2 regions of the Colwellia sp. 6_MG-2023 genome follow, and region 2 is predicted to be linked to the other one. Evidence: predicted binding sites of a transcription regulator. Region 2 holds the regulator's gene; the other holds the start of a gene.

Region 1 (12,888 bases), on a different contig from region 2:
CTACATTAGCGAGCTTAGAACAAACACAATGAGTTAATTATAGTCATTCTATATTTCATTCATTTTGTGCGGTTATCAGTTTGCTAATGAGCTCCCGAAAGGCGAGTTTATAAGGCTTATATGCCGCGTTATTGATTTTGACAAGGTTCCCACATGGATGTGGGTTATTAGGGTAACGCAGGAGCAGTTACCGAGAATAACCATTCTCTGCAATCAATGCCTTGCCGACATGGATGTCGGTACTTAAGTTATGTTTGGAACGTATAACTTGTGCCTCTAAGCCTTTTAATTCTCGTTAAGTGATCAATTAATTAGTCCGATTGGTATAATTAAGCTAAACAGCTAGATAAGCAGTAAATTTAACAGCAAAAGCTTTGCTACGGTCTCTAAAAACTTAGGGTGAGCATAAAGTATTAAGATTAGTATGGCTGTCTAGAAACAACCTTACATTAAGAGTAAGGATCATTATCACAGTAAAATAATCATACAAGTTACTGATGAGGTTAATGGAAAAAGCCACTTAACGGATGAATTTGAAATGGTATAAAGTTGATAATTAAACTGTTTATCACTGAAGATATCCCGTCATGAGCAATATTAGTACAATAGACCAACAGTATTACTTTCAGTATAGATAATTAAAAGCTCTTATTTTGTTAAGGCCCTAACTAAAATAGGTTATTCAATTACTTGAATAACCTATTTTATATTTGATTTCTTGTGGGAAATAGATATTTTTATAACGAAGTATCTCAAAGTAGATTTAATTTACAAAATACTCTTACTCTTCTGTTACATCTAGAGTTTCGCTTTCATCCTTTTTGGCATCAGTATTCTTACTCAATAATAGGTTTCTTAATTTAGAGTCAACATCTTTTGCCATCTCTGGGTTTTCTTCAAGATATTTAGTGGCATTAGCTTTACCTTGTCCAATACGTTCGCCATTGCAACTATACCAAGCACCTGCTTTTTCAACAAAACCATTTTTAACGCCTAAATCAATTAATTCACCTAAGCTGTTAATACCTAAACCATACAGTATTTGGAATTCAGCTTGTTTAAAAGGTGGAGCAATTTTATTTTTTACAACTTTGACACGCGTTTCATTACCAATAATTTCATCACCATTTTTAACCGCACCAATACGGCGTATATCTAATCGAACCGAGGCATAAAATTTAAGTGCATTACCACCAGTAGTTGTTTCAGGGCTACCGAACATAACACCAATTTTCATACGAATTTGGTTAATGAAGATAAGCATGGTATTAGATTTTTTCAAATTACCCGTTAACTTACGCATAGCTTGCGATAACATACGCGCTTGTAATCCCATATGTGAATCACCCATGTCACCTTCAATCTCAGCTTTAGGTGTAAGAGCAGCTACAGAGTCAACTACAATAACGTCGATAGCACCAGAGCGAGTTAACATATCAACAATTTCAAGTGCTTGCTCACCGGTATCAGGTTGTGAAATAAGTAATTCATCAATGTTAACACCAAGCTTCTCAGCATAAATAGGGTCAAGTGCATGCTCAGCATCAATAAAAGCACAAACTTTATTATTACGCTGCGCTTCAGCAATAACCTCTAAAGTTAATGTTGTTTTACCACTTGATTCTGGACCATAAACTTCAACAACTCTTCCCATAGGTAAACCACCGGCGCCTAGGGCAATATCTAGACCTAACGAACCAGTTGAAATAGTTTCTACATCCATTGTAGTATTGTCGCCAAGCTTCATTATTGAACCTTTACCAAATTGTCTTTCGATTTGGCCTAGGGCTGCTGCTAATGCTTTTTCTTTATCGTCTTTCATAATTTACTCCACTAATAACGTCTGGTACGTCGTTTTGATAGAGCAAGTATACTGTATGGTCGTACAGTATCAAGTTTTTTTATAATTTATTTTATTTAAATTAAAAAAAATAAAAACCTATACTTTTAACCTATTGATATAAAAGATTAAAAACAACATTAATAACTTTTTAATTTTTGACTTAAAAAAGTTATTAATTTGATTTACCACTGTTTACACAGTAGTTTTATAGCTAAGCTAAATTTAAAGTTTTTATAAAAATAATTCATAATTTTATTTGTTAAATATGGCATAATCCTCTTTCACCAACCTTATTGATTCTATGAGTTGCAGCATTTAAATGACCACAACAACGCAAGACCTTTCTTCACACACCCCTATGATGCGTCAATACCTAACAATAAAAGCAGAATTCCCTAATATTCTGATTTTTTATCGTATGGGTGATTTCTACGAACTATTCTTTGATGATGCAAAAAAAGCCGCTGACTTATTAGATATTTCATTGACAGCACGCGGTAAAACAGGCGGGAACGCTATTCCAATGGCAGGCGTTCCTTACCATGCGGTAGAAAATTATTTAGCTAAACTAGTTCAACTGGGAGAGTCCGTTGCTATATGTGAACAAATTGGTGACCCTGCAACAAGTAAAGGCCCAGTAGAACGTAAAGTAGTCAGAATTATAACGCCAGGTACAGTGAGTGATGAAGCGCTTTTATCTGATAGGCAAGACAACTTAATTGTTGCTATTACTGAAAATAACGCTAAGTCTAAAAAAGCTTCCGATCCAAGTTTCGGTTTAGCTTATTTAGATATGACTAGTGGCCGTTTTGTCATTACAGAGCCGCAAACAAGTGAACAATTACAGGCAGAATTACAACGCCTTTCACCTGCTGAATTACTTTACTCAGAAACGCTTTCATCACTGCAACATGTTGATCAATATAAAGGATTACGCCGACGTCCAGAATGGGAGTTTGATCTTGAAACATCAGTGGCTTTACTTAATAAACAGTTTGGAACAAAAGAGCTAACTGGGTTTGGTGTTGATGATAAATTATTAGGTTTATCTGCTGCAGGGTGTTTATTTCAATACGTGAAAGATACACAACGAACCGCATTACCACATATTCGTGCAATAATTTGCGAATCTGCGACTTCGGGTGTCGTCCTTGATGCAACAACAAGACGAAATTTAGAGCTAACACAAAACTTACAAGGTGGTGTGGATAATGCTCTGGCTGCGATATTAGATTATGCTGCTACCCCTATGGGATCTCGTTTATTAAAACGTTGGTTACATTTTCCATTGCGTGATTTAAGTATTTTATCTGATAGACAAAATGCCATTGAACAAATAATTTCAACTGACTTACATATTGATGCAAAACCCATTTTAAAAGGCTTTGGTGATATTGAACGTATTGTCTCTCGCATAGCATTAGGCTCAGCAAGACCGCGTGACTTTGCTCGATTACGTAATACCTTACAATCTTTACCCGAACTACAAAACTACTTATCAGCAAGCGCCAATACTGGTTATGTAAACACATTAGCTAAATTAATGGCACCAATCCCTAGTATTCAAGAGCTACTGGAAAAAGCACTTGTCGATAATCCACCTGTCCTTATTCGAGATGGCGGTGTTATAGCACCTGGTTATCATGAAGAACTCGATGTCTTACGTGATTTAAGTGATGGTGCGACTGAGTTTCTAGCACAATTAGAACAAAGAGAAAAAGAACGTACTGGTATCCATTCTTTAAAAGTAGGCTATAACAAAGTTCATGGGTTCTTTATTGAAATGAGTAGAACGGCGGCAAATGACGTACCTGACGATTATATACGCCGCCAAACATTAAAAAATAATGAACGTTTTATTACTGAAGAATTAAAAGAGCATGAACATAAAGTACTAAGTGCTCAAGGTAAATTTTTAGCATTAGAGAAACGCCTTTACCAAGAATTATTCGATCTCGTACTACCTGAATTAGCAAGATTACAAACACTCAGTCAAGCTATTGCTGAATTTGACGTATTAACTAACTTTGCTGAGCGTTCTATTACCCTAAATTATGTAAAACCTACCTTAGTCAATGCTACTGGAATTGAAATAGATGCAGGTCGACATCCAGTAGTGGAACAAATGACTAATAACACCTTTATTGCTAACCCAATCCTATTAACAGAACAACGTAAGATGTTAATAATTACAGGCCCTAATATGGGCGGTAAGTCAACTTATATGCGTCAAACTGCATTAATTGTGTTACTTGCGCATATTGGCTGCTTTGTTCCAGCCAATTCAGCTAAAATTGGCTTAGTTGATAGAATATTTACCCGTATCGGTGCCTCTGATGATTTAGCGAGTGGTCGCTCAACTTTTATGGTTGAAATGACTGAAACCGCTAATATTCTTCATAATGCTACCGAGAAAAGCTTAGTTTTACTTGACGAAATTGGGCGTGGCACTAGTACTTATGATGGTCTTTCTTTAGCATGGGCTTGTGCTGAAATGTTAGCGTTAAAAACAAAAGCATTTACTTTATTTGCTACCCACTATTTCGAATTAACTTTACTTGCCCAAGAAATACCAACGCTAGCCAATGTACATTTAGATGCAATGGAGCATGACGATAGCATTATTTTCATGCATGCAGTGCAAGAAGGCCCGGCAAGTAAAAGCTTTGGTTTACAAGTTGCTCAACTTGCCGGAGTTCCTAAAATGGTTATCAAACGGGCTAAGCAAAGACTGCTCGAGTTAGAGAATCAGGAAGTTGCTTCTATTTTGCCTCCACAATCAGACAATTTTCAACAATTAGCCTTGGTCGCAGATGAACACCCTGCAATAGATACTTTACGTAATACTGATGTGAATGACTTATCGCCTAAACAAGCATTAGACTTGCTATTCGACTTAAAAACAAAGCTTTAATATATTGAAAAAGACTGAACTGCTGACTTATCTTCACTAAATGAGATAAGTCAGCAATCATATTTTTGTGATGACACAGGAATGTTGAAGCTAAACTTTACAGCTTTAATAGTGCACTGTCTAATATGGTTAGCATTTTAATAAATTAGAAGATTTTTATAGTAAACGATATTTATTAAACAGCGCTCATTGAACATTGCTTATTAAACAATACTTATTTTATAGCACGGTATAATAAGGCTAATTATTTTACGTTAGTTAGTAATCTCAATCCAAGATGCTTTATCATTTTCTTTATCAGCAGACTTCTCTACTTTCATATCATCTTCTACAAGGTTATCTTTAGATAACATTTCACCTATAGCCCATCGAGGAATAAAAGTCTGAGCTGTTGCAACAACCACATGAGATATCATACCGATCATTCGAGCATTAACAATAAAACCATCTTTTTGTTCCAATAAAGTACCTGTAACTACATAATCTATAATTTGATTGTCCGGTAATTCTTTCCAATCGCGGCTAAAAACAAAATCCCCTTCACTAGTAACTCTAAAAAAACCGGTCGTTTTAAAATCTACAACAATTAAACCATGACGTTGAAATTCATATATAAAACTCTCTGATATTAAATTTCCTAGCCAGCTAGTACTTTCTAAATCATTTAAATTAACAAAAGAAGCCATGGCAATAGGTGTTTTATGACTAACAAAAACACTGTTATCTAACATTTGAAAAGCTAGGCCTTGTACAATTGCATTTAAGCTATGATTTTCTAAATTTTCACTATCAATGGGTTTATGCTTAACCACTTTTGTCTTTTCTATTTTTTCTGGCTTTTCTGTTCTAAAAGTATGATAAAAATCATTCTGTGAAAATGACGTACAGGCAGTTAATAGCCCTATCAAAAGTAAACATACGTAAAATTTCATAACAATACCTAGTAAGTAAAAGTCAAAAACATAGCACTTTCTTTATGTTTCAGGTTCAGTTCAAATAAATAATGCATAAAATGTGCCTTTAAATTAATTAACAGTAAAATAGCTTTATATAACAATTAAATCTCATTAAACTCAATACTGAAGTTTTCAGAATAAGTATTATTTGAATTTAATATACCGTTAATTCTGATCCTTCCGCCTAGGTTTATATCAATAATCCCTGATGTTTCGCTATTAATCGTTATACCGGTATCAGCGATTATTAATTTACTTTCTATATCATTCGTTACTTCACCATCAGGCACATAAATAATGCCACTGCCATTATCATTGTGTGACTTGACAGTAATGGCTATTTCAGTATGAGGGTCGGCATAAATACGGTACTTGCCTAATTGCCCTTCTTCAGAGATACAAATATTAGAGCCTATTACATTAGTGATTAATTTTGTGTCATAGGCCATGACACAACCACCAGAGATATAAATTAACGAACCAAAATTAATCCGACTCCTTTCAATAATATATGCATCAGCTTTAGTACTGCTGTGAAAAAAAGTGAAAAACAAGCAGAAAATGACTATCAGTGTTAATTTAATTTTCATAATACCTCCCTCTCCCCTTTGATATCATTGACAGTGTCAATACAGTAAAAGCCTTTACTTTTAATCACTTAATTTTTGCACATTAAAATAAGCATTATTGGATGTTACCCACCCGATTACATTATTAGTAGCCAATCGCGCTTTTGCTGTTTGATAGTCACTATAGGCTTGGCTAATTATACAGTATTTTTTCACCCCATTAATTTCCTTTTCAGCAATATATAATGGGATTGAACTATTGAACTGCTTAGCCGCAGCTAATGCATTTGCTCTATAATTGTGAGCAGCTAGCTGTATCACAAACTCTGTGCCTATAGTATCATTATTGTCAACAATTTTTTCAGGAGTTACGCTTCCATTTAAGCGAGTTAAATTATTATTTAACTCCTTCGCCTTAATCGATGATAACGTGCGAGTTAGCGCTTCTGGCAAGTGTTCTCTTTCTTGCATTTTAACTATGCTCTCAGTTCTTTCTATAGGCTTTATTGGAAGTTCATTTCGCTGCACGGGATTTATGGCTATGTAATCCCTGCGTTTGGGTGCAACAGGAAGTTTGTCAGGTTGAGAATAACGTTGTTGCACTTGAAAATTAGTACGAGCAGGTAAACTATAAATTTGTCGACTAAGCGGATCGTCTTTATCTAGCCAAACTTGTTGCCCTGAATTATTAACATTCAAGCGTAATAGTCGTAAATTTTGCGCTTTTCTTTGTCCATTACTATCTGAAAGTGTTAACTTTATATCATCAAGCTCAACAAACCCACCTTTACTACTCGTTGTAAATTCAAAACCAACATTGTTCGCAGTGAAGCCACTTTTATCTAAATACTCTGGTAGAATGGCAACTTGATAACGTCCTGGCTTAAGGTTTCTCGCTTCATAAAAGCCATCTTGATCTGTATTTACTTCTTTAACTATTTCACCAAAACTATTTTGTATATATAAAATCGCTCCTGCTAAAGGTCGATCTTCGTTTTCACTATTCGTTACATACACAAAACCTGAAATATCAGTAGTAATATAAAACGGGATATTAACATCAACATAAGCGCCCGGATGAGTATATATGACATAATCTTTCTGTAGTGTACTGGTGCCATACTCCCAACTAGCATTAAATTTAAAAGGTGTATTTGTACTTACCCCTGGCACGACTACTCTGCCATTCTCACCACTTTTTATATTTTTCCAGGCACTATTACCTGTAAAAGAAACCCCTTCTAAATCCCAGTCAGATTCATCCCTCCAACCATTTGGGTTTCTATCTAAATAACTATAGGTATTAATAGAAGCAGAGCCCGAGGATAAATCGTTCGATATTCTCATTGTCTTATTGTGATGATCATACCCAAAAAACAAATTAAATCCTAAACCAATAGTCCATTCATCTTCCGCATTATAAGTACTAGATAAATTACTCGAAAAGTAATTGTTATCCCAACTCATGTTGTAACCAAGTTGCCATTTATTATTGGTGTCAGCTAAATAATAAATACCTCGAAGGCTATGATAGAATCTATTGTTAAACCAACTTAAAGTAATATTACCACTTTGAATGATATCGCTATCATTATCGGGCTTATACTGTATACCTGCATTCAATCTTAAATTATTCGTCAGTGAACCACCAAGACCTAAGTTACCAGACCAGTCTTCAAGTAATACACGCGCATTGTTTATTTTATCTTCTTCAGTAATTGTTTCAAATTCTAGCTGTTCATAACGGTTATAATACAAAGTATTAGTCACACTGACACCACCAAATGATTTTGATAATCGTTGATTAAATTGCCAATGGTTATCTTCTTTTCCCAAAATATTATCGACAGAACTATCATCTTTAATGGTGTTATAACCGACCCCTATGCCATAGCCAAGAGAGCCTAAAGATGGAAGAGAACCGGCATAATTAGCATAAATATTGTGCCAACGGCTATCAGCTGAATTAATCCTGCTACTTCTAAAATCATCTGCTGATTGATAAACAACAGAAAAGGTATCTCTGCCATAAGCATTACCTGTAAGCGTTGATATTTGTGAATAACCTGCCTCGTTTTGTGCTGAAATTTCATTTTCAAATAAATATCCAGGCAGAACAAAAGCATTTTTTAAAGTAACAAAACTTTGTTTTTTCCCATTAAAGTTAGTCGTCGATTGAACAGCACTTAAACCAAGTAACCAATTATCACTTATGCCATAGTCAAAAGTAAAACCAGAATCCGTAAGTGAAAAATCAGTGTCGCTTTGATCATTAATAACCCTTTTAGTACGATCAACCCCATAAAAACTATAAGCCATTTGTCCTGCTGATAAAGCATTACTATCAATATTATAATAACGGGTTATTATTTTTTCTTCCCCGAAAGGACCATAAAGCTTAATTTCGTAACGATTATTACCATATTGCGTTTCGACGTCATCAAAGATCAAATTACCATCAGCAGGCACTACTTTTAGCTCAATAAACTGTCCATTACGATAAAGTTCAGCACTCCAGCCAGGAATTGCTGTTTCTTCTAACGTTATACCAACGTTCCTATTGCGATATGCTTCTGGTGCTCGCGAGAACACAGCACCTAGCCCAGATCGCGTTGATGTTGTTAAATTCCTACCTGTAGTACTAATATCACCAAAGGAATAACTATCAAAAGCATCAAAAATCATCTCATTTGGCTTGGTTTTATATCTTGAAAAGCGTACCGATCCAGTAAGATCTTGTTTGTTGGTATCAGTAATAGTGATATTTGCAGAGTGATATAAAAAATCAGAAACTGTTTGCAATGAATAATTAAGCGAAGTGTTATCATCACTATCAAGATTCAAATTACTCGAAAAGCTGCCATGAGGTATAGTAAATAAACGATATTCATCTTCAATAATGTCTTCATCAAGTAAATCAGAATAGTTAACTTTATTACCGTTGCGAGATAAAGTACGCTGTAAAGACAATTTTGCTAATTGCTGTTTAGGAAATTTATAATCGGAAGTAGTTATATGTAATTTTAGGTTGCTCTCGTTATAGCTAATTTCAACATTAAATAAATCACTGAGAGTTTTACTGTCGATAAATAAATAATAACCATCATCAAGCCAGTAACCATCAGCATTGATCTTAGTTTTATCTATTAATTCAAAACTATATAATTTGTTCTCTTTCCATACATTTAATTCTTTGCCTGTAATCGAGTTTCTTAATGTTAATACATCAAATAATGGCTGAACCGCTAAAAGTAATTTACCATCTATAGAGTAAGCATCTATCGAAGAAGATATTTGATCTTTATCTAAATAGGTATCAAGCAATAAAAATTCATCATTAATAACCAATTTATGTAATTGAGCACTAGAACTTACACTGCTCCAAGATAAAAAAATAAAAATGACAAAAAGATGACGCACTGAAAACAGTACTTCATAAGGTATTAATTTCTTTTTATTCATATTAACCCATTGTTATTAATTATTTTTTATTCAAGCCTCGTAAGTTTCATACATATATATTGATATTATAGCAAAATGATTTTACGAAGATAAAATATCCATGAATAATTCATAAAGCATTTTATATGCCATTAATTAAACAACAGTTTATTAATTAAGATTATAATTAAAGGTGGAAATCTATATCAGCAAGCAACTCTTCTAGCTAAGCAAGAATTGCTTGTATTATTGTTGTAACATTTTAATCATTATGTGTAACGGTTAAAGAGCCGCCATATTTTTCTACTTCGGTAAAACGTAGCGAAATATCACTTTCAGCAAGGTTAACAGGTACTGAAAATTCAAAATCTCGATAACTTGACTGAGTATAGATTGAAATAGACTTTAACCCGTTAACTTTTTTGCCAGTTCGCTTATTTAAAACCTCTAAGTCTCCGTAGATTGAACGATTTCCTTCCCGATTCAATCTAAAAGATACTTTTCCATTATCTAATAGCTTTACATTAGTAAAGCTTGCTTGAGCATTCAATTTAGCTGTGCGAGCAACAATAGGAACATTATGTACAAGTCGCGGAGCAACATTGACTAAATTTGGTGTCGGAGGGGAAATTTTTCCACAACTAACACTTAAGTAACTGTGATATTCAGCTTTATCTGTGTCTGCACTGCGCCTTAACGATAAGCGAATAGCTTGAGATTTACCTGCAGCAATTGAAAATCGACGTGGCGAAAATTTAACTGTTTTACTGGTATTATTACTCGGTAATGTATCGGTTAACTCTTTCCCCATTACCGCAGCATTATCAAATTCAAAATAGCGAAAAGACAAGCGGCATTCTTCAGCCGTTAAACTGCGATTTAAAACAATAAATGAAGCAACTCGATTATTATTATCAAGATAAATTCTATTACTTGTTAAACTAATAGCATTAACATTAAAAGTGGCAATCGTTAATAATATTACGATTAACACACATATATATTTTACTTTTACTAACATATAAAAACTCATTAAATACCAAACAAATACAAAACGGACAAAAAAAAGCCATGTGAATAATAACATGGCTTTTCATCGTCGTTAAATATAGTACCTTAAGATACTATCTTAATATATTGCATCAATTGTAAAGTCTTGCGAATAGTTAGTATCAGCGGTTAAATCCGTGTTAATAGTAATTTTACCACCAATCACTATACGTAATTCGCCCTCAGTAACATTAGCATCAGCACCATCTGTCGCATCAGCTAAAGCGGTAGTTGTCGGAGAGGAAACAAAGAAAGATTGACAGGTATCGCCAGCGGTAGCGCCATCATAATTACTGATACAGCCAGAATCCGGAGTATAAGTAAAGTCACTACCAGTTACTTCATTGACAGTAATTTGAACATCAGAACCAGAAATGCCTATCACTCGATAAATACCTATTTGGTTTCCAGATATACCTGCTGCAGTATCAATACAACCTGTACCTGTCACAGCACCTGCAAGGCTACCTGATACAGGTGTTCCTCGTAGAATAGCAGCGTCCGCATCATTTATAGTTGTCCCAGATGCATCCATTGAACATGTACCACCATTGGCTGAAAACATTGTTGCGCCGAAACTTAGCGCTTGTACTTGTTGAATCTCAACATCAGAAATTGTTCTAAAACTAACCGGAAAATCAACACTTTGTGCATTAACCGTTGTTGCAATAAAAGAAATTGCAGTAAACACCAGTGATTTTGATAATAATTTATTGTTCATAGTTTTCCCTTTTATAGAGTGGATGCCGCCTGTGATAAGTTTAGACGAATATCTTCAATTATAGTATCGGCTTAAAATAAAATAACTTGAGCAAAATAAACAATTAATTGTTATTTATTTCTACAGTAAAATCAATAAAACAAATATTGAACAATATTTGTTCAGCAGCTACTGCCACTACCACACGAGCAATAAGGAAACGGTTAAGACAACACTATAATCGTTAGCGGCTTAAAAGAGTAGTGCCATTAACAATACCACTAAAATTAGCAAATACTTCAGGTTTACATTGTACTGTAAAATTTGAGAAGCATACAAAGTTAACTCATTAATAAACTAATTCTATATGGTAGGATAAGCTAGACACAGCTATTTCATTATAGTGTTATTATACTAATGAAATAAGTAATACAAAGTTATCATGTAAAGGCTGTAAAGTTATTCTTTACAGCCTGCTTTTTATTATTTTAATAATTTAATTATTTAATTATTTAATTATTTAATTATTTAATTATTTAATTATTTTTTTGACTACATTTTAAATTATTGATTTTCAAATAACGCTTCAATCGATAAGTTTTGCTGACTTAAGATATCGCGAAGGCGTTTCAGTCCTTCCACTTGAATTTGACGAACTCGTTCACGAGTTAAACCTATCTCAATGCCGACATTTTCTAATGTTTCAGCTTCATAGCCCATTAAACCAAAACGTCTAGCAATTACTTCTTTTTGTTTGGAGTTTAACTCATTTAACCAGTTCACTATGTTATTACTCAGATCTTCCGACTGTAAGTCTCCTTCTGGACCATTACTTTTGCTATCAGGAATAACGTCGAGTAATACTTTATCTGAGTCACCTGAAAAAGGTGTATCTACTGATGCTATACGTTCATTCAAACGCAGCATTTTAGTGACATCTGCAACCGGTTTATCTAGTGTATTGGCTATATCTTCAGCGGTTGGTTCATGGTCTAACTTTTGAATAAGTTCTCGTGAAGTTCGTAGATAAATATTTAATTCTTTAACGACATGAATGGGTAAGCGAATGGTACGTGTTTGATTCATTATCGCTCGTTCTATCGTTTGACGAATCCACCAAGTAGCATAAGTAGAGAAGCGAAAGCCTCGCTCAGGATCAAATTTTTCAACAGCACGAATTAAACCTAAATTACCTTCTTCAATTAAATCAAGTAAAGGTAAACCACGGTTATTATAGCGTCGAGCTATTTTAACAACTAAACGTAAATTGCTTTCTATCATACGCTTACGTGATGCTTCATCACCTTTTAGGGATAGGCGCGAGAAATAAACTTCTTCTTCTGCGCTTAGTAATGGTGAAAACCCTATTTCACTTAAATAAATTTGTGTTGCATCAACACCTGACGATTTTTGTA
Region 2 (12,888 bases):
GCGCTTTCCTCAGAAAAAGCCACTCTAACCAATCTTAACTTGCTAGTAAGTGCTAACGAAGTAGCACAGCAGTTACCACTGCCTTTACCTATGCTAGCGCAAGGTGATGTTGAATTAACGGTATCTGCAGCAGAAATTGACCTCACTAAAAACAACCAATGTATTAGTGCAACAGGTAATGGTGCATGGTCGAAAGCAGGCATAACCGCATTAGATAAAACGGTGCCATTAGGTCAACTCAACGCAGACATTAGCTGCGCGAACGGCGTATTAACTTTGGTTATGTCGCCAAAAAATGATTTAGGCTTAACCTTTACCGCATCTGTTGGTCAAAATGGTAAAGCTTCTGGCAAAGGTTATTTAAAGCCAGGCCCTAAGTTTCCAAGCGCCCTTAACGACGCCTTACCTTTTTTAGGCACACCTGATAGCCGTGGTCGTTATCGTTTAGTTTTTTAATTGGCTAATCACCCTACATAGGCCTTAACAAAGAACATTGTTAGACGAAGGTGACCGACATCACCGTAGGGGCGAATTTATTCGCCTTAATAAAAAGAACAGGCGACTGAAGTCGCCCCTACATACGCCTTAACAAAGAACATTATTAGGCGAAGGTGCTCGACATCACCGTAGAGGCGAATTTATTCGCCTAATAATTAGAACAGGCGACTGAAGTCGCCTCTACATACACCCTGCATACGACCTAACAAAAAACATTGTGAGGCGAAGGTGCTCGACATCACCGTAGGGGCGAATTTATTCGCCTAATAAGAACAGGCGACTGAAGTCGCCCCTACATACACCCTACATATGCCTTAACAAAGAACATTATTAGGCGAAGGTGCTCGACATCATCGTAGGGGCGAATTTATTCGCCTAATGATAAGAACAGGCACCGAAGTCGCCCCTACATTTACGCTACATACGCCCTAACAAAAAACATTGTTAGGCGAAGGTGATCGACATCACCGTAGGGGCGAATTTATTCGCCTAATAAGAACAGGCGACATTCGTCGTCATTCCTTACCTTTTTAGGTACGCCTGATAGCCGTGGTCGCTACCGTTTAGTTTTTTAGTTTGATTAGTGGCTCACTTTATAATTAAGAGAGCCACTATCTTTTATTTTTGTAGATCAAATGCTTACTCGCATTCTCTTCTGGATTGGCACTCAATTAATATTGATTAACTTGTTTTCTGCTTTCCCAAAATTATTTTGTTCAAATAAAACTGATAAATACGCATGTGTATTTATCAAGCCTGTTCATTAAAGTAAATGATCAGGTTTTAAACTGATTCATTCTCCTATCACGTTAATTATATTGATAATTTTAAGTCCATATTCTAAGAATATGATCCTAAGGTTCTTAGTAACCCCTTGCGTTTATTAGTTGGCTGTATATAATGACAGTTGTGAATAAATACAGGTCTTTACCTAGAAAGGAAAAGCTAATGCTAGCAACAAATGAATTAAAGCCGTTAACTAATCGTCAACAACAAATATTTGACTTGATTAAAGATAAAATTCAAGAAACTGGAATGCCACCTACTAGAGCCGAAATAGCGAGTTTTTTTGGTTTTAAATCTGCCAATGCAGCAGAAGAACATTTAAAAGCATTAGCAAAAAAAGGTTATATTGAAATGTTGCCAGGAACATCTCGTGGCATACGGTTATCTGAGCAGTTTATTGAAGAAGAAGGTCTTCCTCTTATTGGTAGAGTAGCTGCTGGTGAGCCAATTTTAGCCGAAGAGCATGTTGAAGAGCATTATCAAATGAGTGGTAGTTTATTCCATCCCGTGGCTAATTACTTGTTACGAGTAAATGGTGAAAGCATGAAAAATATTGGTATTTTAGATGGTGATCTATTAGCAGTACATCAAACAACTGACGTGCAAAATGGTCAAGTGATTGTTGCTAGAGTAGAAAATGAAGTGACAGTCAAACGCTTCAAACGTGATGGTAATATCGTCTATTTACAAGCTGAAAATGAAGATTTTGAACCTATCAAGGTAGATCTTAGTTCTCAAGATTTCTACATTGAAGGGCTTGCTGTTGGTATTATTCGTAACGGCAATTGGATGTAAGTTTTATTTTTTATATTTTTTAATTGTTGCTATACCTTAGTGACAATTTTTATTAGTTATATTCACTAGCTTTATTTTATTAAATAAAAACCTCTCAAATTTGGTTGTTAAATAATCAATTAATAATTATTGATTATATCAATAGCCAAAATTCCCATAGACTATACCAGTCATGCTATAGAGACAGCTTAGAGTAGTTACTCTATTGATTATATTAGCTTTTATCTAAATTATAATTTGACCTAGGTTAAGTTTTGAGCGATTCTAGAAGGTGAATCGAACAAATTAATACCAATTTCATTAATTAAGTGAACAATTTTATACGTAGAAAAAACAGCCAAATACAAGGCATTTATTTCAATAACTAGTTGTTCTAATTATTAAATAAATAATGATGTAGTTGGTGATTTTAGCAAGTAGAAATGATCACATAGCTAGTGAGATTGCTATAACTAGCAAAAAACTGAATAAGAATAAAAAAGACGTCAATGCGCTAATTCGATAGCTAAACTTAAATATTTACGTTTATGTCATTTGAGTTAGTCATATCACGTCAGTTAATTTAATAAATTTCAAATTAAGTGCTTAATTAGAAAATAATAATAACTAAATTAACAGATCATCAGTTAAATGATTTTTGATGTACATTGCTGCTTTTCTGTTTTCTATTTTTATATGTTGTTTTAAACGGTGAATTATTACACCGATTTTATTTAAAACGAAGTAAATATTGATAGGGGAGAGGTTGAGTGAATAGAAGTAATCAACGTTGGTGGATGGAAATTTGTCTTGTTTGTTTAAGCTTATTTTCCAGTTCAGCTTGGTCAGATTCACAGTTAAATTTGACTAAAGGCGTAACGGCAGTTAGTAGGGAGGTGTATGATTTACATATGCTAGCACTCTACATATGTACTGGTATTGGGGTTGTTGTTTTTGGAGCGATGTTTTGGTCTATGATCTTCCATCGTAAATCAAAAGGAGCAAAAGCAGCTGACTTTCATGAAAGCACTAAAGTAGAAATACTCTGGACGGCAATTCCTGTCGTTATTCTTATCGCAATGGCCGTTCCGGCAACTAGTACCTTAATTGACATGGAAAATAATGATAACTCCGATGTCACTATTCAAGTTACAGGCTCGCAGTGGAAGTGGCATTATAAATATTTTGATCAAAATATTGAATATTACTCGGTATTGTCTACCCCGCGCGAGCAGTATGAAAATCAGGACGGTAGCTTTAGTGGTAATGGTGCTCTAAAAGGAGAAGATTACTTACTTGAAGTGGACAAGCCTTTAGTTATTCCTGCTAATAAAAAAGTGCGCTTTTTAATTACTTCTGATGATGTTATTCATTCTTGGTGGGTTCCTGCTTTTGCTGTTAAACAAGATGCTAATCCCGGCTTTATAAATGAAGCTTGGACAAATGTTGATGAGCCTGGAGTTTATCGCGGTCAATGTGCTGAGCTTTGCGGCAAAGATCATGGTTTTATGCCGATTGTAGTCGAAGTAAAATCTAGCGAAGACTATGATAAATGGTTGGATGAACAACACGCATTGACTGCTCAAGCTGAAAATGCAGAGAAGGCATCATTAAGCTCTTCTATGAGTAAAGCAGAACTAATGCAGCTTGGCGAAACCGTATATCTTGCTCATTGTGCTGCATGTCATCAGCCTACAGGATTGGGCTTACCTCCTACATTTCCTGCACTTAAAGGGAGTGCTATTGCCACTCAAGGCTCTATTGAAGAGCATTTAACTTTAGTCATTAACGGCAAGGGTATGATGCCTCCGTTTGGGAAACAACTCAGTTTAAAAGAAATCGCCGCGGTTACTACATTCGAGCGTAATGCTTGGGGTAATGAAACCGGTGATTTAGTACAAAGCTCAGATGTTAAAGCGGTAAGCGAGGAGTAAGAGATGACGACACATACAATAGATGAATCGCTTGATGATGCACATCATGATCATAAAATGAAAGGTATTAAGCGATGGTTATATACAACAAACCATAAAGATATAGGGACTCTCTACTTATGGTTTTCTTTTATCATGTTATTAACTGGCGGTGCTTTAGCTATGGTGATCCGTGCTGAATTATTTCAGCCAGGTTTACAAATAGTAGAGCCAGACTTTTTTAATCAGTTAACTACTGTTCATGGTCTTATAATGGTTTTTGGTGCCATAATGCCAGCATTTACCGGTTTTGCTAACTGGATGTTGCCCATGATGATTGGTGCGCCGGATATGGCATTACCGCGAATGAACAACTGGAGTTTTTGGATTCTTCCTTTTGCATTTGCCATTCTGCTTAGTTCATTTTTTATGGAAAGCGGTGCGCCAAATTTTGGTTGGACATTTTATGCGCCTTTATCGACAACATATTCAAATGGTAGCACGGCATTTTTTGTTTTTGCTGTTCATATTATGGGGGTATCTTCAATTATGGGCGCAATTAATATTGTTGTGACTATTATGAATATGCGTGCACCGGGTATGACTTACATGAAAATGCCATTATTCGTTTGGACATTTTTCATAATGGCTTATTTACTCATTGCTGTTATGCCGGTGTTAGCGGGTGTTGTTACTATGGTGTTGACCGATACTTATTTCGGAACTAGCTTCTTTAATGCTGCTGGGGGCGGTGATCCTGTAATGTTCCAGCATATTTTTTGGTTTTTTGGACACCCTGAAGTTTATATTATGATTTTGCCGGCATTTGGTATTGTTTCAACTATCATTCCTGCCTTTGCTCGTAAAAAGTTATTTGGTTATAGCTCTATGGTGTATGCCACTGGCTCAATTGCACTGTTGTCATTCATTGTTTGGGCACACCATATGTTCACCACGGGTATGCCTTTATTTGGTGAGCTGTTCTTTATGTATTGTACTATGCTGATTGCCGTGCCCACAGGTGTGAAAGTATTTAACTGGGTCGCAACAATGTGGCGTGGTTCAATGACTTTTGAGGTACCAATGTTGTTCTCAATTGCCTTTGTGATTTTGTTCACAATTGGGGGGTTTTCTGGCTTAATGTTGGCATTAACTCCCGTAGACTTTCAATACCACGATACTTACTTTGTGGTTGCGCATTTTCATTATGTACTTGTAACTGGTTCATTATTCTCTATTTATGCCGGAGCGTATTTTTGGTTACCTAAGTGGACAGGGCATATGTATAGTGACTCCCTTTCTAAATGGCATTTCTGGTGTTCATTAATTTCAGTCAATCTACTCTTCTTCCCAATGCACTTTTTAGGTTTAGCTGGCATGCCTAGACGTATTCCGGATTATGCATTGCAATTTGCTGATTTTAATAAATGGGTCAGCATTGGTGGTTTTGCTTTTGGTTTATCACAATTGATTTTCTTAGCCGTTGTTATTAAGTGTATTCGAGGTGGAGATAAGGCACCAGCAAAACCATGGGATGGCGCAGAGGGGTTAGAATGGACCGTGGCAAGCCCTGCTCCATATCATACCTTTAGTACGCCGCCTAAGGTGGATTAGTTATGAGCAAAAATGCAGAGCAAAAACCTGTTAAACCGAATAACAGTAAAGTTATTAAAAAGTTAGTATTCATGGTATTTGCTATGTTTGGTTTCGGGTTTGCACTTGTGCCTTTGTATGATGTTTTTTGTGATATTACGGGCTTAAACGGTAAGACCAATGATGTAGCCGTAGTTTATTCTGATAATGGTATTGATACGTCACGTACAATAAAGGTGCAATTTATTACGCGAATGGCGAAAGGAATTCCTTGGCAATTCGAACCTATAATTAATGAAATTTCTGTACACCCAGGTGAAATGAAATTCGTTAATTTCTTTGCTAAAAATGAAGCGAATCATGATATTACTGGGCAAGCAGTCCCTTCCGTTTCGCCAGGCTTAGCCGCTGGATATTTTCAAAAAATAGAGTGTTTTTGTTTTGAGCGGCAACCATTAAGAAGTGGTGAAGAAGTCGAGATGGGTTTACAGTTTTATGTTGATATTGATTTGCCTGTGGATATTCACACCCTGACATTATCATACACTTTGTATGATATTACTGAAAAAAAAGACTCATAAACTATTTATCACGCTTATAAATATTATGAGTAAAAGAGGTAATAAAAATGACAACCAAAGAATATGAAAGTTATTACGTACCATCACAAAGCCATTGGCCAATTGTAGGTGCAGTTGCATTATTTATGATTGCTGTCGGGGCTGCTAATTATGTTACCGATATTAAAAATGAAGTTAGTGGTTATGGTGGTTATTTGCTACTAGCGGGAATTGCTTTAGTCATTTATATGGTAGTTGGCTGGTTTAGTAATGTTATTAATGAATCGATGGCTGGAAAGTACAGTCGTCAAATGGATAATTCATTTCGACAAGGAATGAGTTGGTTTATTTTTTCTGAGGTTATGTTCTTCGCTGCCTTTTTTGGCGCACTATTATACGCACGTACTTTTTCTATACCGTGGTTAGATGGTGCTGGAAATAATGCGGAAACAGCGGCTGTTTTATGGCCAGAGTTTACTGCTAGTTGGCCATTAATTAAAACACCTGGAGGCACCGAAACTACTGCTATGGGATGGTATGGATTACCATTAATTAATACTATCCTATTATTAACTTCTTCCATTACCGCACATTTTGCCCATGTTGCGCTAGAAAAAAATAAGCGATCACAGCTAAAAGCTTGGTTAGGATTTACTATTATTTTAGGTTTGACCTTTATTAGTCTACAAGTTTTAGAGTATTCCCATGGTTATTCTGAAGAAATGCAACTGTATTTAACAAGTGGGATCTACGGTAATACCTTTTACATGTTAACTGGGTTTCATGGTTTACATGTAACACTAGGCTGCATTATGTTAATTGTTATGTTCTTTAGAGTGTTAAAAGGACATTTTACACCTGAAAATCATTTTGCATTTCAGGCAACAAGTTGGTACTGGCATTTTGTTGACGTAGTGTGGGTACTACTTTTTCTATTCGTCTACATTTTGTGATGTTAAATACTTTGCTAAATCTGTAATAACTGCATTGAAGGTACTCATTAATTGGCGTCAACTCCGTGCCTTCGCTTTGCTCTAACGAATTTATTTATCAAAAATTATAAAAATATTAACTTTAATAAGGTCTTGGGTTTGGTGTAATTAGGCCGGTGAGTAACCCTATTAGTATTAAAATCACTATCGCTACCGAGACCATTAATCTCCGGCCAATGTATTTAGTCATAGAAGGTTGGTTTGGATCGGGCTTTTTATTCATAATAAATAAAGCACGAAAGAGGTTGTAAACCATGAATAGCATAAGTGTGATAATAATAATTTTAAATAACATACACTCAATATCCTAAGTATTAACTTGTTGTAAGGATTTTATTTTTGATGCCAAGTAGTACACCTTTAAGTATTGATCAAAAGCGATCAAATTATTTTAGTAAGCATAATTTACTTTGGCTAGTCTTTACTGTGCTCGTTTTTTCAACATTAGTAAAGCTTGGCTTTTGGCAAATTAGTAGGGCATTAGAAAAAGAGCAGCGATTAGCACAGATTGACAAACTAAGCGCTAAAAAACCAATCTCACTAAGTCAGGTTTTAACCCTCTCAAATAATGGAAGTTCTTTAAATAAAATCAACGATTTCCCTGTATATATCGAAGGAAGCTTTGATGAAGGAAAAGTATTCTTATTAGATAACCAAGTGAGTAAAGGGCGTTTAGGGTATCGGGTCTACCAAGTAGCAGAAACAAGTAAACACGCAGTATTGGTAAGTCTTGGTTGGATACAAGGATCAATAAATAGGCAAGAAATACCGGATGTATCAGCCTTGAGTGGGCAATATAAATTTAAAGGGCATATTCGTTTAATAGAAGTAGGTATTCAATTAGTAGAGCAAGTATTTTCTCAAGCAAGCTGGCCATTAAGAGTGCAGCAAATTGAATTAGATAAGTTTTCAGCTTTACTCAAGCGAGAGTTATTGCCTTTTGTTATTTATTTAGACGAAAGTGAAAAAATAGGCTTTGAAAAAAATTGGCAACCTATAGTGATGCCACCAGAAAAACATCGTGCTTATGCTTTTCAGTGGTTTAGTTTGGCGATAGCTTGGTTACTTTTAATGTTATGGGCTAAGTTTAGTATAAGTAAGGGTGATAATAAAAATAATAGTAAGGCGAAATAATATGAATTCAGTACACAATGAAGTATCAGGTGTTCAAGAGGCAACCATTAAAAAGAGTAATCGTCGAAGCTTTTTATTGATGATTGTTGTTTTTTTGTTACCCGTTATATTGGCTAAACTTGCTTTAGATGGCGAGTGGTTGGCAAAAAGTGTAACGAATAAGGGGACTTTGTTAACTGAGGAGCTAACGCTTGATAAATTAGGAATCGACAATTCAGCGTTTGAACATCAGTGGTTGATTCTTTATAGCCTCCCATTGAACTGTGAGGAAAACTGTCAACATACTTTAGAGTCTGTTCATAATACTTATGTAGCTTTGGGTAAATATATGCCTAGAGTTACCCCTGTTGCTCTGTATCAGTCTGTGCTGTCTAACGATCAACTGCAACACCTTTCACAAAGTCAGTGGCAGCTAGTAGCAACCCCAAGTAAAGCTAAAACAATTATAACAGAACAAAAAATATGGTTGGTTGACCCCCTTGGTAATGTTTTTATGAGCCATGAAATACCTAATGACACTAAGCAATTACCACATTTCGGTAAACAGATTTTAGCTGATATGAAAAAAATTCTTAAATATTCAAAGGTTGGTTAATATGAGCAATGTAGCACTGAATAGCGATCACACTAATATACTTAGAAAGTTAGTCATTCTGAGTATTGTGTTAGCGTTTATTGTTATTGCTTTAGGTGCATATACAAGACTGACGCATGCAGGACTAGGCTGCCCAGACTGGCCTACTTGTTACGGACAACTTGATGTACCTAAAACAGCAGAGCAAATTGCGAAAGCTGAATTAGCATTTCCTGAACGGCCCGTTGAGCCTCATAAAGCTTGGAATGAAATGATCCATCGATATTTCGCTGGTGCATTAGGTTTGTTTATTCTCGCTATTGCTTTTTTGTCATTTAAAAATCGTCATCAAAACACACCTTTACGCCTACCTTTACTTATTTTAGCGGTTGTTATTTTTCAAGCTGTATTAGGTATGTGGACAGTAACCATGATGTTAATGCCAATAGTGGTTATGGCTCACTTACTTGGCGGCTTTACTACTTTGAGTTTGCTATTTTTGTTGCATTTACGTTTACGAAAAACTCAAATAAGCGTCAGTGAGGCTCCAGTAAAAAAATATGGCAGCTTTGCTTTGCTTGGTATTATTGTTTTGGTTGGGCAAATAGGATTAGGGGGCTGGACGTCATCTCATTATGCTGCGTTAAGTTGTGTTGAATTACCTATTTGTCAGCCGGGCTGGCAAGAGCAACTGACTTTTGAAAACTCTTTTGACTTAGTGCCACCCGCACAGGAAAGTTATGAATTTGGGCACTTGCCTCATGAGGATCGTGTCACTATTCATGTGACGCATCGTTTTGGCGCTATTATTACTACAGTCTATTTAACTTGGTTGATGATAATGGTTTACCTTAGAGCTAAAACCAACGCCCTTAAAGTAGCAACATTAGTTGTAGGGGTTGCTTTAACAAGCCAGGTTTTACTTGGAATTTCTAATATTGTCTTGTCATTGCCGCTTGGCATTGCTGTTGCGCATAACGTGGTAGCGGCCTGCTTAATGTTAACGCTTATTAATTTAACTTATCGCTTGTACCATAGAGTATAAGGTAAGGAGATATAATGTCTGATGAAGTGCTAAATAATACAAAAATACCTACTATATCGATTTCTAGGTGGCGAGCTTATTATGATATTACTAAGCCAAAAGTAGTTGCTTTGTTAGTATTGACCGCGTTAGTTGGCATGAGTTTATCTGTGCCAGGCGGTTTGCCTTGGCAACTATTGCTACCTGCTATGTTAGGTATTGCGTTATTGTCATCTGCAGCGGCGGCCATTAATCACATTGTCGATGAAAAAATTGATGCGGTTATGGGCAGAACACATAATAGACCTTTACCTGAAGGTCGAATCACCACTAATAATGCCATCGTGTTTGCTTTTAGTATTGCCTTATTGGGTTTCATTCTACTCTATGGGTTAGTTAATCCATTAACGGCTTACTTAACGTTATCAGGGTTAGTGGGCTATAGTTTTGTTTATACCTTATATTTGAAGCGTGCAACTCCACAAAACATTACTATTGGCGGTCTCGCTGGTGCTATCCCGCCGTTACTAGGTTGGACAGCTATGACAAATGAAATTCATCCACATGCCTTGTTATTGGTTCTATTAGTTTTTACTTGGACACCGCCGCATTTTTGGGCCTTAGCCATTCATCGTAAAGATGAATATGCGAAAGTGAATATCCCCATGTTACCTGTGACGCATGGTATTAGCTTTACGAAAACCCAGATTTTACTTTATACCGTATTGTTATTTATTGTGGGTTTATTGCCTTATTTAGTTGGCATGAGTAATTGGCTATACTTAATTGGTGCTGTAGTACTTAATGCTATCTTTTTTGCTTATGCGTGGAAGCTTAAATTTAATGCTGATGAAAATACGGCTATGGATACATTCAAGTTTTCTATTATCCACTTGATGTTGCTATTTATTATTTTGTTACTTGATCATTATTTATTGCCAATAGGCTAGAGAAACTAAGGTATGAAAAATTATGTAATTTACATCGGCGGTTTTATTGCCGCTGTTATTGGAGTCTTGGCATTTCAACAAGTCAATAATGTTGAGCAACCAGAGCATGCTTTGTATTATCAACAGCCCAGAATAATTAAGCCCTTTGAATTAACGGATCATACCGGTCAGTTATTTACTAAAGCTCAATTAAAAGATAAGTGGTCATTAGTATTTTTAGGTTATACCTCTTGTCCTGATATTTGCCCTACTACATTACAAAATTTAGGTTTCATTTATGATGATTTAAAAGCGATAGCGAGCAACAGCCAAGTATTGTTAGTAACTGTTGATCCACATAGAGATACTCAAGAAAAATTAAACCAATATATACCTTATTTTAACGATGAATTCATTGCATTAAGGGGAGAGCATAGTGCGCTATTTCCTTTCGCACGTAATTTAGGTTTAATGTACGCTATTAGCGATGAAAGTGAAGGATATTTGGTTGATCACAGTGCGTCAATAGTGCTCATTAATCCTGATGGAAATATATCGTCTATATTTAAGCCTGAGCAAGAAGTTGGCAAAGTACCGGCCATTGATAGTGAGAAATTACTCAGTGATTATAAAAAAATAGTCGCGCTCTATTAAAGGCTGTACCAAGCTCCACCTTGTTGTAAAATAAACCATGGCTTCGAGTACCAATAGTATTGCCCTGGGTTATTTATACTCGCAGCGGTACAATTACAACGTACTCGGCCTACAGGTAAGTCACCGTTAAATTTGATAGTAAAACTATTATCTCCTTGCCATTGTACTTTTTGTTTACCTAAGCCGGAAATATAACAATTTAGACCTGATTTATAAAAGTCGTCAGTTTCTATAGTAAAAGTAACTTGTGAAATTTGTTTGTGCTCAAAGATAGTTTCAGCTTCTTTGCCTTCTAATTTGATAGTAAAAGGTAAAGAATTAAGTTTATCTCTTAATGCTGATATTTCATCGTAAGGCATTGAGGCAGGGAAGCGCGGTATACTGGTTAAATCTGTATTTAGTCCAACAGCACCAGACTGTTGTGAAAAGGCAATAAAATCATTCTCTTTGGCCCAGTTTTGTATGGTAGGGCTGTATTCACCATAAGGATATGCATAATATCGCCAACTTTGACCTGTTTTCTCTTCAATTATTTGCTCTGCTTTTAATAAGAGTGCACTCTGTTTAGCTAACCATTGAGTTTGCGTTAGATTGTCTGGAATTCTGGTCATAGAGTCGTGAGTAAAGCCATGGTTGGCAATAATGACTCCTTCATCAGCTAGGGCTTTAAGTTGTTCCCATGAAAGGTAAGAAGATGAACTTTGAGTAATAACACTTGGGTTCACAAAAATAGTGTAAGGGTAATTAAATTTATCAAGTAATGGCTTAGCATTTGTTTCTATGTCAAGGTATGCATCATCAAATGTAATGACTACTGTTTTATTTTTTAATGGTTGTTGCTTTTTAATTTTATCTATCAATTGAGATAGGGGAATAACATTAAAATTGTGCTCTTGCAGGTATTTTAGGTGCACTTCAAACTGAGTAGGGGTAATACTGGTACTTTTAGGGGTAGTGTCACTAACATGATGGTATTGTAAAATAACAGCACCAAAGCTAGTTGAGTGAAAAAGTAATAACAATAAGGTGATAAAATTAAGTTTCATGAGGTGTCTCTTGTCGCACTGATAACCTAAAATACCGTTTTTTTACCGAAATGACTAGTAATAGACTACTTAAGCATTTTTTTGCGTAAAAAATAGTATTATTTTTGCTAACAACCAACCAAACATAAGCCCTACAGTATTAGCTAATAAATCTAACCATTCTCCATAGCGGTTAACATAAGGTTGAACTAATTCAATTACACCGCTAAATGTAATAAAGCTAAGAACAGAATACAAAGAATATTTTGGGTATCGTAATGCCGCTGGTAAAACTAATGCAGCATACGCAATGAAATGGTGTGTTTTATCAGTGCCTGGCACACTCGGTAAATGAGTTGCAGGCCATAGTGATAATGTAGTAATAGCGACAATGAGTATTACTGTAAGATGAGACCAGTACTTCTGAATTAG

Evidence for each region. The regulator LexA, encoded in region 2, represses DNA repair genes until DNA is damaged. The targets are predictions, from matches to a motif close to TACTGTATNNNNATACAGTA.
Region 1: a site for LexA is predicted at 1,872-1,891, ahead of recA (recombinase RecA). Genes of this name have one in related genera too.

The regions. Positions count from the first base shown of each region.
Region 1 is NZ_JAUOPP010000003.1:21,548-34,435, forward strand. It holds gene recA (recombinase RecA) at 782-1,822, opposite strand; gene mutS (DNA mismatch repair protein MutS) at 2,163-4,757, shown strand; gene Q4503_RS02775 (FlgO family outer membrane protein) at 5,012-5,689, opposite strand; gene Q4503_RS02780 (hypothetical protein) at 5,815-6,303, opposite strand; gene Q4503_RS02785 (carboxypeptidase-like regulatory domain-containing protein) at 6,364-9,744, opposite strand; gene Q4503_RS02790 (hypothetical protein) at 9,986-10,744, opposite strand; gene Q4503_RS02795 (hypothetical protein) at 10,853-11,494, opposite strand; gene rpoS (RNA polymerase sigma factor RpoS) at 12,038-12,888, opposite strand, start outside.
Region 2 is NZ_JAUOPP010000018.1:49-12,936, forward strand. It holds partial or broken gene Q4503_RS12085 (type II secretion system protein N) at 1-456, shown strand, start outside; gene lexA (transcriptional repressor LexA) at 1,447-2,079, shown strand; gene coxB (cytochrome c oxidase subunit II) at 2,829-3,992, shown strand; gene ctaD (cytochrome c oxidase subunit I) at 3,996-5,585, shown strand; gene Q4503_RS12105 (cytochrome c oxidase assembly protein) at 5,588-6,145, shown strand; gene Q4503_RS12110 (cytochrome c oxidase subunit 3) at 6,193-7,077, shown strand; gene Q4503_RS12115 (DUF2909 domain-containing protein) at 7,199-7,411, opposite strand; gene Q4503_RS12120 (SURF1 family protein) at 7,459-8,250, shown strand; gene Q4503_RS12125 (hypothetical protein) at 8,252-8,845, shown strand; gene Q4503_RS12130 (heme A synthase) at 8,847-9,869, shown strand; gene cyoE (heme o synthase) at 9,884-10,798, shown strand; gene Q4503_RS12140 (SCO family protein) at 10,811-11,431, shown strand; gene Q4503_RS12145 (polysaccharide deacetylase family protein) at 11,428-12,477, opposite strand; gene Q4503_RS12150 (VanZ family protein) at 12,547-12,888, opposite strand, start outside.